2 regions of the Streptomyces sp. NPDC045695 genome follow, and region 1 is predicted to be linked to the other one. Evidence: riboswitches for the same ligand, from Rfam matches in the RefSeq annotation. Region 1 holds a riboswitch; the other holds the start of a gene.

The links. Region 1 has a riboswitch for S-adenosylmethionine ahead of thrC (threonine synthase). Riboswitches for the same ligand answer to the same signal wherever they lie in the genome.
Region 2: linked by a shared signal. The riboswitch ahead of AC07DU_RS32315 (aminotransferase class V-fold PLP-dependent enzyme) and the one ahead of thrC (threonine synthase) in region 1 are both predicted to bind S-adenosylmethionine.

Annotation. Positions count from the first base shown of each region.
Region 1 is NZ_JBWKJU010000003.1:423,083-427,489, forward strand. It holds gene AC07DU_RS08260 (cold-shock protein) at 1-96, opposite strand, end outside; gene AC07DU_RS08265 (MoaD/ThiS family protein) at 522-800, opposite strand; gene thrC (threonine synthase) at 841-2,115, opposite strand; SAM riboswitch class I at 2,133-2,288, opposite strand; gene AC07DU_RS08275 (glucosyl-3-phosphoglycerate synthase) at 2,475-3,425, shown strand; gene AC07DU_RS08280 (alpha,alpha-trehalose-phosphate synthase (UDP-forming)) at 3,472-4,407, shown strand, end outside.
Region 2 is NZ_JBWKJU010000032.1:30,048-34,454, forward strand. It holds gene AC07DU_RS32305 (rhomboid family intramembrane serine protease) at 1-28, shown strand, start outside; gene AC07DU_RS32310 (Lrp/AsnC family transcriptional regulator) at 25-306, shown strand; gene AC07DU_RS32315 (aminotransferase class V-fold PLP-dependent enzyme) at 758-2,167, opposite strand; SAM riboswitch class IV at 2,386-2,502, opposite strand; gene trpD (anthranilate phosphoribosyltransferase) at 2,607-3,671, opposite strand; gene qcrB (cytochrome bc1 complex cytochrome b subunit) at 3,858-4,407, opposite strand, start outside.

The sequences.
Region 1 (4,407 bases):
GGCGCTGTAGTGGACGAACACATCCGCACCACCGTCGACCGCGATGAAGCCGTAGCCCTTCTCCGCGTTGAACCACTTGACGGTGCCCTGAGCCATGCCTAACTCCCCTATTACTGGCCCTTGCGCGGGAACGCACTTCGCGCTCCCGGGTCAGAACTTGCGCCGGAACGCGTCGACCGAGGCTGAATGTATCTGCGCGAGTGCTGTGTGCAACAGGTCAATCCGACGAGAATTCTGGGCACCGAGAAACATTGAAATAGAGTGAAAATCCGGCATCTTCCAGGGCAACTCGGGCCCGACATGTCTCGCCAAAGCCCCATACCGCGCTTGCACATTGGCCCGATGTCGACCCTCACGCGGCCCGTTCATATGCGGCGGGCAAGAACCGCGGAGGGGACTTCCCCAACTCTACCGCGCCCAATCAAGCAGAATTGCCCCCTCCGCTTTTAGCGGAGGGGGCAATTACGTTTTTTCGCGTTCCCGTCGGGTCCCCGTCGGGTCCCCGTCGAATTCCGCTGAGTTCAGCAGCCGCCGGCCACGGCGGGGATGATCGAGACACCGGCGCCGTCCGGCGTCACCGCCTCCAGCCCGCCCTCGAAACGCACGTCGTCGTCGTTGACGTAGACGTTCACGAAACGGCGCAGCTTGCCCTGGTCGTCCAGGACGCGCGCGGCGATGCCCGGGTGGTTCTTCTCCAGGGACTCGATGACCTCGGCGAGGTTCGCGCCCTCGGCCGGGACCTCGGCCTTGCCGCCGGTGTAGGTGCGCAGGATGGTGGGGATGCGGACGTTGACGCTCATGGCGCTACTGCCTTTCCGGTAGAGCAGGGGGTTGGTCAGGTCACGCCAGGCCGGCGGCGCGGAAGGCGTCCAGGCTCGGGCGGATGGTGGCGGTCTGCCCGCTGTCCGCGGCCACCGCCTCCAGGGTCTTGAGGCCGTCACCGGTGTTGAGGATGACGGTGGTCAGCTCCGGGTCGAGCTGCCCGTTCTCGATGAGCTTCTTCGTCACGCCGACGGTCACGCCGCCCGCGGTCTCGGCGAAGATGCCCTCGGTCTGGGCGAGGATCTTGATGGCCTCGACGACCTGCTCGTCGTTGACGTCCTCGACGAAACCGCCGGTGCGCCGCGCGATGTCCAGGACGTACGGGCCGTCCGCCGGGTTGCCGATGGCCAGCGACTTGGCGATCGTGTTCGGCTTCTGCGGGCGGACCACGTCGTGACCGGCCTTGAAGGCGGTCGACACCGGGGAGCAGCCCTCGGCCTGGGCACCGAAGATCTTGTACGGCTTGTCCTCGACGAGGCCGAGCTTGATCAGCTCCTGCAGGCCCTTGTCGATCTTCGTCAGCTGCGAGCCGGACGCGATCGGGATCACGATCTGGTCGGGCAGCCGCCAGCCGAGCTGCTCGCAGATCTCGTACGCCAGGGTCTTGGAGCCCTCGCCGTAGTACGGGCGCAGGTTGACGTTGACGAAGCCCCAGCCCTCGCCCAGCGGGTCGCCGATGAGCTCGGAGCAGAAGCGGTTGACGTCGTCGTAGTTGCCCTCGATGCCGACCAGGTCGCCGCCGTAGACACCGGCCATGACGACCTTGCCCTGCTCCAGGTCGTGCGGGATGAACACGCAGGAGCGGAAGCCCGCCCGGGCGGCCGCGGCGCCGACGGCGCCGGCCAGGTTGCCCGTGGAGGAGCAGGACAGGGTGGTGAAGCCGAAGGCGCGGGCGGCCTCGACGGCGATGGCGACCACGCGGTCCTTGAAGGAGTGCGTCGGGTTGCCGGAGTCGTCCTTGACGTACAGCTTGCCGGTGACGCCGAGCTCCTTGGCCAGGTTGGCCGCGTCCACGAGCTTGGTGAAGCCCGGGTTCAGGCTCGGCTTGAAGGCCACGTCCGCGGGGACGGGCAGCAGCGGCGCGTACCGCCAGATGTTGTTCGGGCCGGCCTCGATCGCGGCGCGCAGGGCTTCGGGGTCACCGGTGGGAAGGTCGTAGGCGACTTCCAGCGGTCCGAAACACTCGACGCAGGCGAAGACGGGTCCGAGTTCGAAGCGGGTACCGCACTCACGGCACGAGAGGCCGGTGGCAGGTCCGAGATCGACAGAGGTGGCAACAGTCTGTGCAGCCATGATGGCGAGGCCCTTTCTCCTCATCTTCCCCATGGCGCACTTCGCCATGAGACGGAATTGGCACCTTCCCTAGCCGGGGACCTCGCGGGGATGCGTACAACGCATCGCGAGAACCGACTGGAGGGTTGCCGGGGCTTCAACGGGCCGTGTCCCTCTGCCCCTCTGGATGAGCGGTATGGCACCGGCATACGCGCTCTGTGGCGCGCCGGTGCGTTTGTTCGCGGGGACCCCCGGCATGCGGTGGTCCTTCGCGTTGTTCAAGACTGTAACCGAAGGCCCGGGTGGTTGAGACAGCCGTCCGAACCGCGAGATGGATCACAAACTGGTCCATACAGGGGACGAAACAGGGAGTGCCGAGAGTGCTGGAAGAGGTGGAGCGCTGGCTGGCCGACCGCTCCTGGTCAGCCGCCGACCGACCGCTCGACCAGCTGCTCGACCGGAAACGGGCGACAGGCAGCACGGTCAGCGTGGTGCTGCCCGCGCTCGACGAGGAAGCCACCGTCGGCGCGATCGTCGAGACGATCCGGCGCGAGCTGATCGAGGGACTGCCCGTCCCCCTGGTGGACGAACTGCTGGTCGTCGACTCGGGCTCGCAGGACCGGACCGCGCAGGTCGCGGCGGACGCGGGAGCGCGGGTGGTGCACCGCGACGAGATCCTGCCGAGGATCCCGGCGCTGCACGGCAAGGGCGAGGTGCTGTGGCGCTCGCTGCTGGCCACCAGCGGTGACATCGTCTGCTTCGTCGACGCCGACCTGCGCGACTTCTCGGCCTCCTTCGTCTCGGGGATCGTCGGGCCGCTGCTCACCGAGCCGGACGTGCAGTTCGTCAAGGCGATGTACGACCGCCCGCTGGGCGACGCTCCCGGCCAGGGCGGCAGGGTCACCGAGCTGGTGGCCCGTCCCCTGCTCAACCTCCACTGGCCGCAGCTGGCCGGTTTCGTCCAGCCGCTGGGCGGCGAGTACGCCGTACGCCGCTCCCTGCTGGAGCGGCTGCCGTTCCCCGTCGGGTACGGCGTCGAGCTGGGCCTCCTGGTGGACGCGCTGCACACGGTCGGGCTGGACGCGCTGGCCCAGGTGGACGTGGGCGTACGCCTGCACCGCCATCAGGACGGACAGGCGCTGGGCCGGATGGCCGCGGCGATCTACCGCACGGCCCTGCTGCGGCTCTCGCGCGGGCACCTCGTACGGCCGGAGCTGACGCAGTTCGAGCGGGGGCCGGAGGGCTTCGTGCCGCGGACGTACGCGGTGGACACCGAGGAGCGGCCGCCGATGCTGGGGGTCAAGGAGTACGCGGTGCGGCGCGTGGCGTGACGCAGCGGACGGTTTGAGCGGGCCCGGCCCGGGCTAGGTTCGCGACATGGCTGCATCCCATCAAGTACTCGTCGCCGCGAACCGCGGCCCCCTCTCGTACACCCTCGACACCGACGGCGGCCTCAGCGCCCGGCGCGGCGGGGGCGGCCTCGTCTCCGGGCTCTCGGCGGCCCTCGCGGAGCAGCCGCAGACGCTGTGGATCTGCGCGGCGCTGTCGGAGGCGGACCGGGAGGCGGTCCGCCGGGGGGTGGCCGAGCCGGGCGTCCGGATGCTGGACATCGATCCCACGGTGTACGACGACGCGTACAACGGGATCGCCAATTCGGTGCTGTGGTTCACCCACCACCACCTGTACGACATCCCGCGCGAGCCGGTCTTCGACGCGGCGTTCTGGCGCCGGTGGGAGTCGTACAGGTCCTACAACCGCGCCTTCGCCGAGGCCCTGGCCGAGGAGGCGGCGCCCGAGGCGTGCGTCCTGGTGCAGGACTACCACCTCGCGCTGGTCCCGGGGCAGCTGCGGGAGCTGCGGCCGGACCTGCGGATCGGGCACTTCACGCACACTCCGTGGGCGTCCCCGGAGTTCCTCCACATGCTCCCGTCCGACGTCCGCGTCGAGCTGGCGCGGGGGATGCTCGGCGCGGACGTGGCGGGCTTCCACACGCGGGCGTGGGCGAACGCGTTCGTGGAGGGCACCGGGGCGGGTACGGGGGCCGCGACGGCGCGCGTGGCGGTGTACCCGCTGGGCGTGGACGGCGACGAGCTGCGCGCGCTCGCGCACCGGCCGGAGGTCGACGCGAAGCTGGCGGAGCTGCGCGCGGAGGTCGGCGGCCTGAAGACGATCGTCCGGGTGGACCGGACGGAGCTGTCGAAGAACATCCTGCGGGGCCTGCTGGCCTACCGGGAACTGCTCGCCTCGCACCCCGAATGGCGGGGCCGCGTCGTGCACCTCGCCTCGGCGTACCCCTCACGGCAGGACCTGGCG
Region 2 (4,407 bases), on a different contig from region 1:
GGCCACCGAGGGAGACAGCCAGCCGTGATCACCGCGATCGTGCTCATCAAGACCAGCGTGGACCGCATCCCCGAGATCGCCGAGTCCATCGCCGCGCTGGACAGCGTCAGCGAGGTCTACTCCGTCACCGGTACGTACGACCTGATCGCCCTGGTCCGCGTGGCCCGCCACGAGAACCTGGCGGACGTCATCCCCGGCCGCATCAGCAAGATCCCGGGCGTCGAGGCGACGGACACGCACGTGGCGTTCCGCACGTACTCCCAGCACGACCTGGAAGCCGCCTTCGCGATCGGCCTCGACGCGTAGGCCCTGCGGGCGGCTCGGCACTGTCCGGGCCGGTTGCCCTGCGGGCGGCTCGGCAGTGTCCGGCCAGCACCGGCGGGCCTGGTCGGCGGGGTCGGTCCGCGGGGCCGCGCCGGGGTGTCTCCTCGGCTCGCGCCTGCGGGCCCGTCTCGGCTGTCAAGGGTGGTTGCGCGCTCGTCCTGCGGGGACACCCCGCCACGTCCCCACTCCCCTCCGCCCTGGCACCCCTGCGCTGCCGGAGCCGGGCCGTGGGGCGGGGACACGCAGGAGGGTCCCCGCAGGACGAGCGCGCAACCCGGGCCGCACGGCTGGACCAAGGCCGCAGGCGCGAGCCGAGGAGACCCTCGTGCGGGGCCCCGCCCCACCCCTCACCGCCAAACCCGCGGAGCGACCCGGCGGGGCCCCGCCCCACCCCTTCACCGCCAAACCCGCGGAGCGACCCCGCAGGGGGACCTCAGACCGCCGGGACGCAGCGGCCCTCCTGCGTGCGGTACTGCCACTGGGCGCCGTTCGCGACCAGTTCCTTGACCGCGCGGACGAAGCGGTCCACGTGCTCGTCGGGGGTGCCCGCTCCGAAGCTGACACGGATGGCGTTGAGGGACCGCTCGCCGGGGGCCGCCTCGGGGGCCCCGCACTCGCCCTGGGCCTGCGGTTCGCTGCCCAGCAGGGTGCGGACCAGCGGGTGGGCGCAGAACAGGCCGTCGCGCACGCCGATCCCGTACTCGGCGGACAGGGCCGCGGCGAAGTGGGAGCTGTTCCAGCCGTCCACGACGAAGGAGATGACCCCGACGCGCGGGGCGTCGTCCCCGAAGAGGGACAGGACCCGCACGGCCGGGACCTCCGCCAGGCCTTCGCGGACCTTCGCGATGAGGTGCTGCTCGCGGGCCACGAGGGTCTCGAAGCCGGCCTCCGTCAGGGCCCGGCAGGCGGAGGCGATGGAGTAGACGCCGATCACGTTCGGGGAGCCGGCCTCGTGGCGGGCGGCCGTGGTGTGCCACTCGACGTCGACGCCGCCGTCCTCGCGCCGGGCCACCGTGCGGGAGGCGCCGCCGCCCGCCAGGTAGGGCTCGGCCTCCTGGAGCCAGTCCGCGCGGCCGGCGAGTACGCCCGAGCCGAAGGGCGCGTAGAGCTTGTGCCCGGAGAAGGCGACCCAGTCGACGTCCAGGTCCTGCACGGAGACCGGGTGGTGCGGGGCCAGTTGGGCGGCGTCCAGCACGATCCGCGCGCCGTGGGCGTGCGCGGCGGCGGCGAGTTCCTTCACCGGCCACAGCTCGCCGGTGACGTTGGACGCGCCGGTGACGCAGACCAGGGCCGGGCCGTAGCCCCCTCCGGTCGATGCCGTGCGGTCGGCCAGGGCCCGCTCCAGGGTGGCGACCGCCTCGTCCGGCGTGCGGGGGGCGTTGAGGTAGGTGACCCGCGCGTCCGCCCACGGCAGGAGCGAGGCGTGGTGCTCGGTCTCGAAGACGAACACCTGGCAGCCGGCCGGGAGTACGGCGGCGAGCAGGTTCAGCGAGTCGGTCGTGGACCGGGTGAAGACCACCTGGTCGGAGGGGCGGCAGTGGAGGAACTCCGCGACCGTGACCCGGCTCTGCTCGAAGAGGTCGGTGGAGAGCTGCGAGAGGTACCCGGCGCCGCGGTGCACGCTGCCGTAGTACGGGGCGTACGCCGCCACGTCGTCCCAGACTCGCTGGAGGGCGGGGGCGCTGGCCGCGTAGTCGAGGGCCGCGTAGGTGACCTCGCCGCCGGTGACGAGCGGGACGGTGACGTCCCGGCCGAGGACTGCGAGGGGCTCGGCACAGGCGGGGTCGACGGTGGCGGCGGATCCGGCGGTGGCGGTGGCGGTGGCGTTCAGGGTTGCGGACATGGCGGTATCTCCCGGCAGGCAGGGCTGAATGGCTTCGGTGGGCCCGTACGCGGGTACGGCGCTGCGGCCGTCCGGGGTACGGGGAGGTCCTCGGAGCGTTGCGGGGTACGCGGAAGCGACCCTGATCCGAGGGATGAAGAAGGGGCGGAGCCGCCCTATCGCATTCGCTTGCTCACGGAAAAAGCTCCTCGAGAAGACCAGGACCCCTGGTGTCGAGGGATCCGCGCTTGCCGTAGGCCTTGCTGCCTACGACCTGGTCATCACCCGGGGCACCCCGCCACGGAAGGAGGGTTGCCGGACAGCAAGCCGGGGCCTAAACGCTGTCACTCGTGACCTGGTCTGCATCCTGCCACACGATCGCCGAGGCGCAAGACCCCGGTCCGCATGGCGGACCGGGGCCGTGGCTCGAAACGGGGGCCGGGGGGTGATCGGAGCGGCGCTACGCGTTGCTGGCGGCCACCCAGCGCTCCAGCGCGGCCCGCGCCGAACCGGAGTCGATCGACTCCGCCGCACGGGTGATGCCCGCGGCGATCTGCTCCTCCAGCGTGCCGGTACCGGGGTCCAGGGCCACCAGCGCCGCCGCCGCGTTGAGCAGCACCGCCTCGCGGACCGGCCCGGGCTCCCCCGCCAGCAGGCGGCGGGCGACGTCCGCGTTGTACGAGGGGTCGCCGCCGGCCAGGGCGGAGACGTCGACCAGCGGGATGCCGACGTCGCGCGGGTCGAAGGACCGCTCCGACACCTTGCCGTCGCGCACCCACCAGACGCGCGAGGTCGACGTCGTGGTCAGCTCGTCCAGGCCGTCGTCGCCGCGGAAGACCAGCGCGGAGGAACCCCGCTCGGCGAGCACACCCGCCACGATGGGGGCCATCCGGGGGTCGGCGACGCCCGTCGCCTGGGACCGTACCCGTGCCGGGTTGGTCAGCGGGCCGAGGATGTTGAAGGTGGTGCGGATGCCCAGCTCCCTGCGCGCCCCCGCCACGTGCCGCAGCGCCGGGTGGAACTTCACCGCGAAGCAGAAGGTGATGCCGGCTTCCTCGGCCACCTCCACGACCCGCTGCGTGCTGAGGTTGAGGTTGACGCCGAGCTTCTCCAGGACGTCGGAGGAGCCGCTCGCGGAGGACGCGGCCCGGTTCCCGTGCTTGACCACCTTGGCGCCCGTACCGGCCACCACGACCGCCGACATCGTCGAGATGTTCACGGTCTTGGCCCCGTCGCCGCCCGTGCCGACGATGTCCACCGTCCGGCCCGGCACCTCGATCAGGTTGGCGTGGGCGTACATGGCGTGGACGAGGCCGTTGATCTCCGCGACCGTCTCCCCCTTCGCCCGCAGCGCGACCACGAAGCCGGCGATCTGGGCGTCGGTGGCCTCCCCGCGCATGATCCGGTCCATGGCCCAGGCGGTGTCCTCGGCGCGCAGGTCCTGACCGGTCAGCAGGGCGTCCAGAACGCCCGGCCACCCGCGGGCCGCCACGCTGTCGCCGCCTGCCGGGGTCACCAGGTTCATGGTCCGCTCCTGCTGCTAGTGGGCTGGTGGGCCGCTGCCGTGCCGCCGCCACGTCGAATGCGAAGGGCTTCAGCCTATCCAGCGCCGGGGGACGGCAAAGAGCCCCGTCCAGACACTGGACGGGGCTCTCGCCGTGGCGACACCAGGACTGTCCGAAATCAGTCCCTCAAGCGGTCGTGCGGAGGATCAGTGGTGGCCGTGGCCGCTCTGGATCTCCTTGTACTCCTCCACCGTGGGCTTCGGAATCTGGTTGTTCTCCGCGTAGAAGCCCTTGCTGAGCTTCGCGCGCAGCTTCTCCGTGGCCTTCACCTTGCGCTCGACACCGTTCTCGTCGACCGTCGGGCCGATCTCGACCGGCGCGTACTGCTCGTGCGAGGTGAGGGTGTGCAGCTGGCCCTGCGGGAGCGGCTCGTGGATCTCGACGAACTCACCGTGCGGCAGGCGCTTGATGATGCCGGTCTCGCGACCGTGCAGCACCTTGTCCCGGTCCCGGCGCTGGAGGCCGAGGCAGATCCGCTTGGTGACGATGAAGGCGAGGACCGGTACGACGAAGAAGCCGATCCGGACGAACCAGGTGATCGAGTTGATCGAGAGGTGGAAGTACTGCGCGAACATGTCGTTTCCACCACCGATCAGGAGCACGATGTACTCCGCGATCCAGGCGACACCGAAGGCCGTACGGGTCGGGACGTTGCGCGGGCGGTCCAGGATGTGGTGCTCGCGCTTGTCCCCGGTG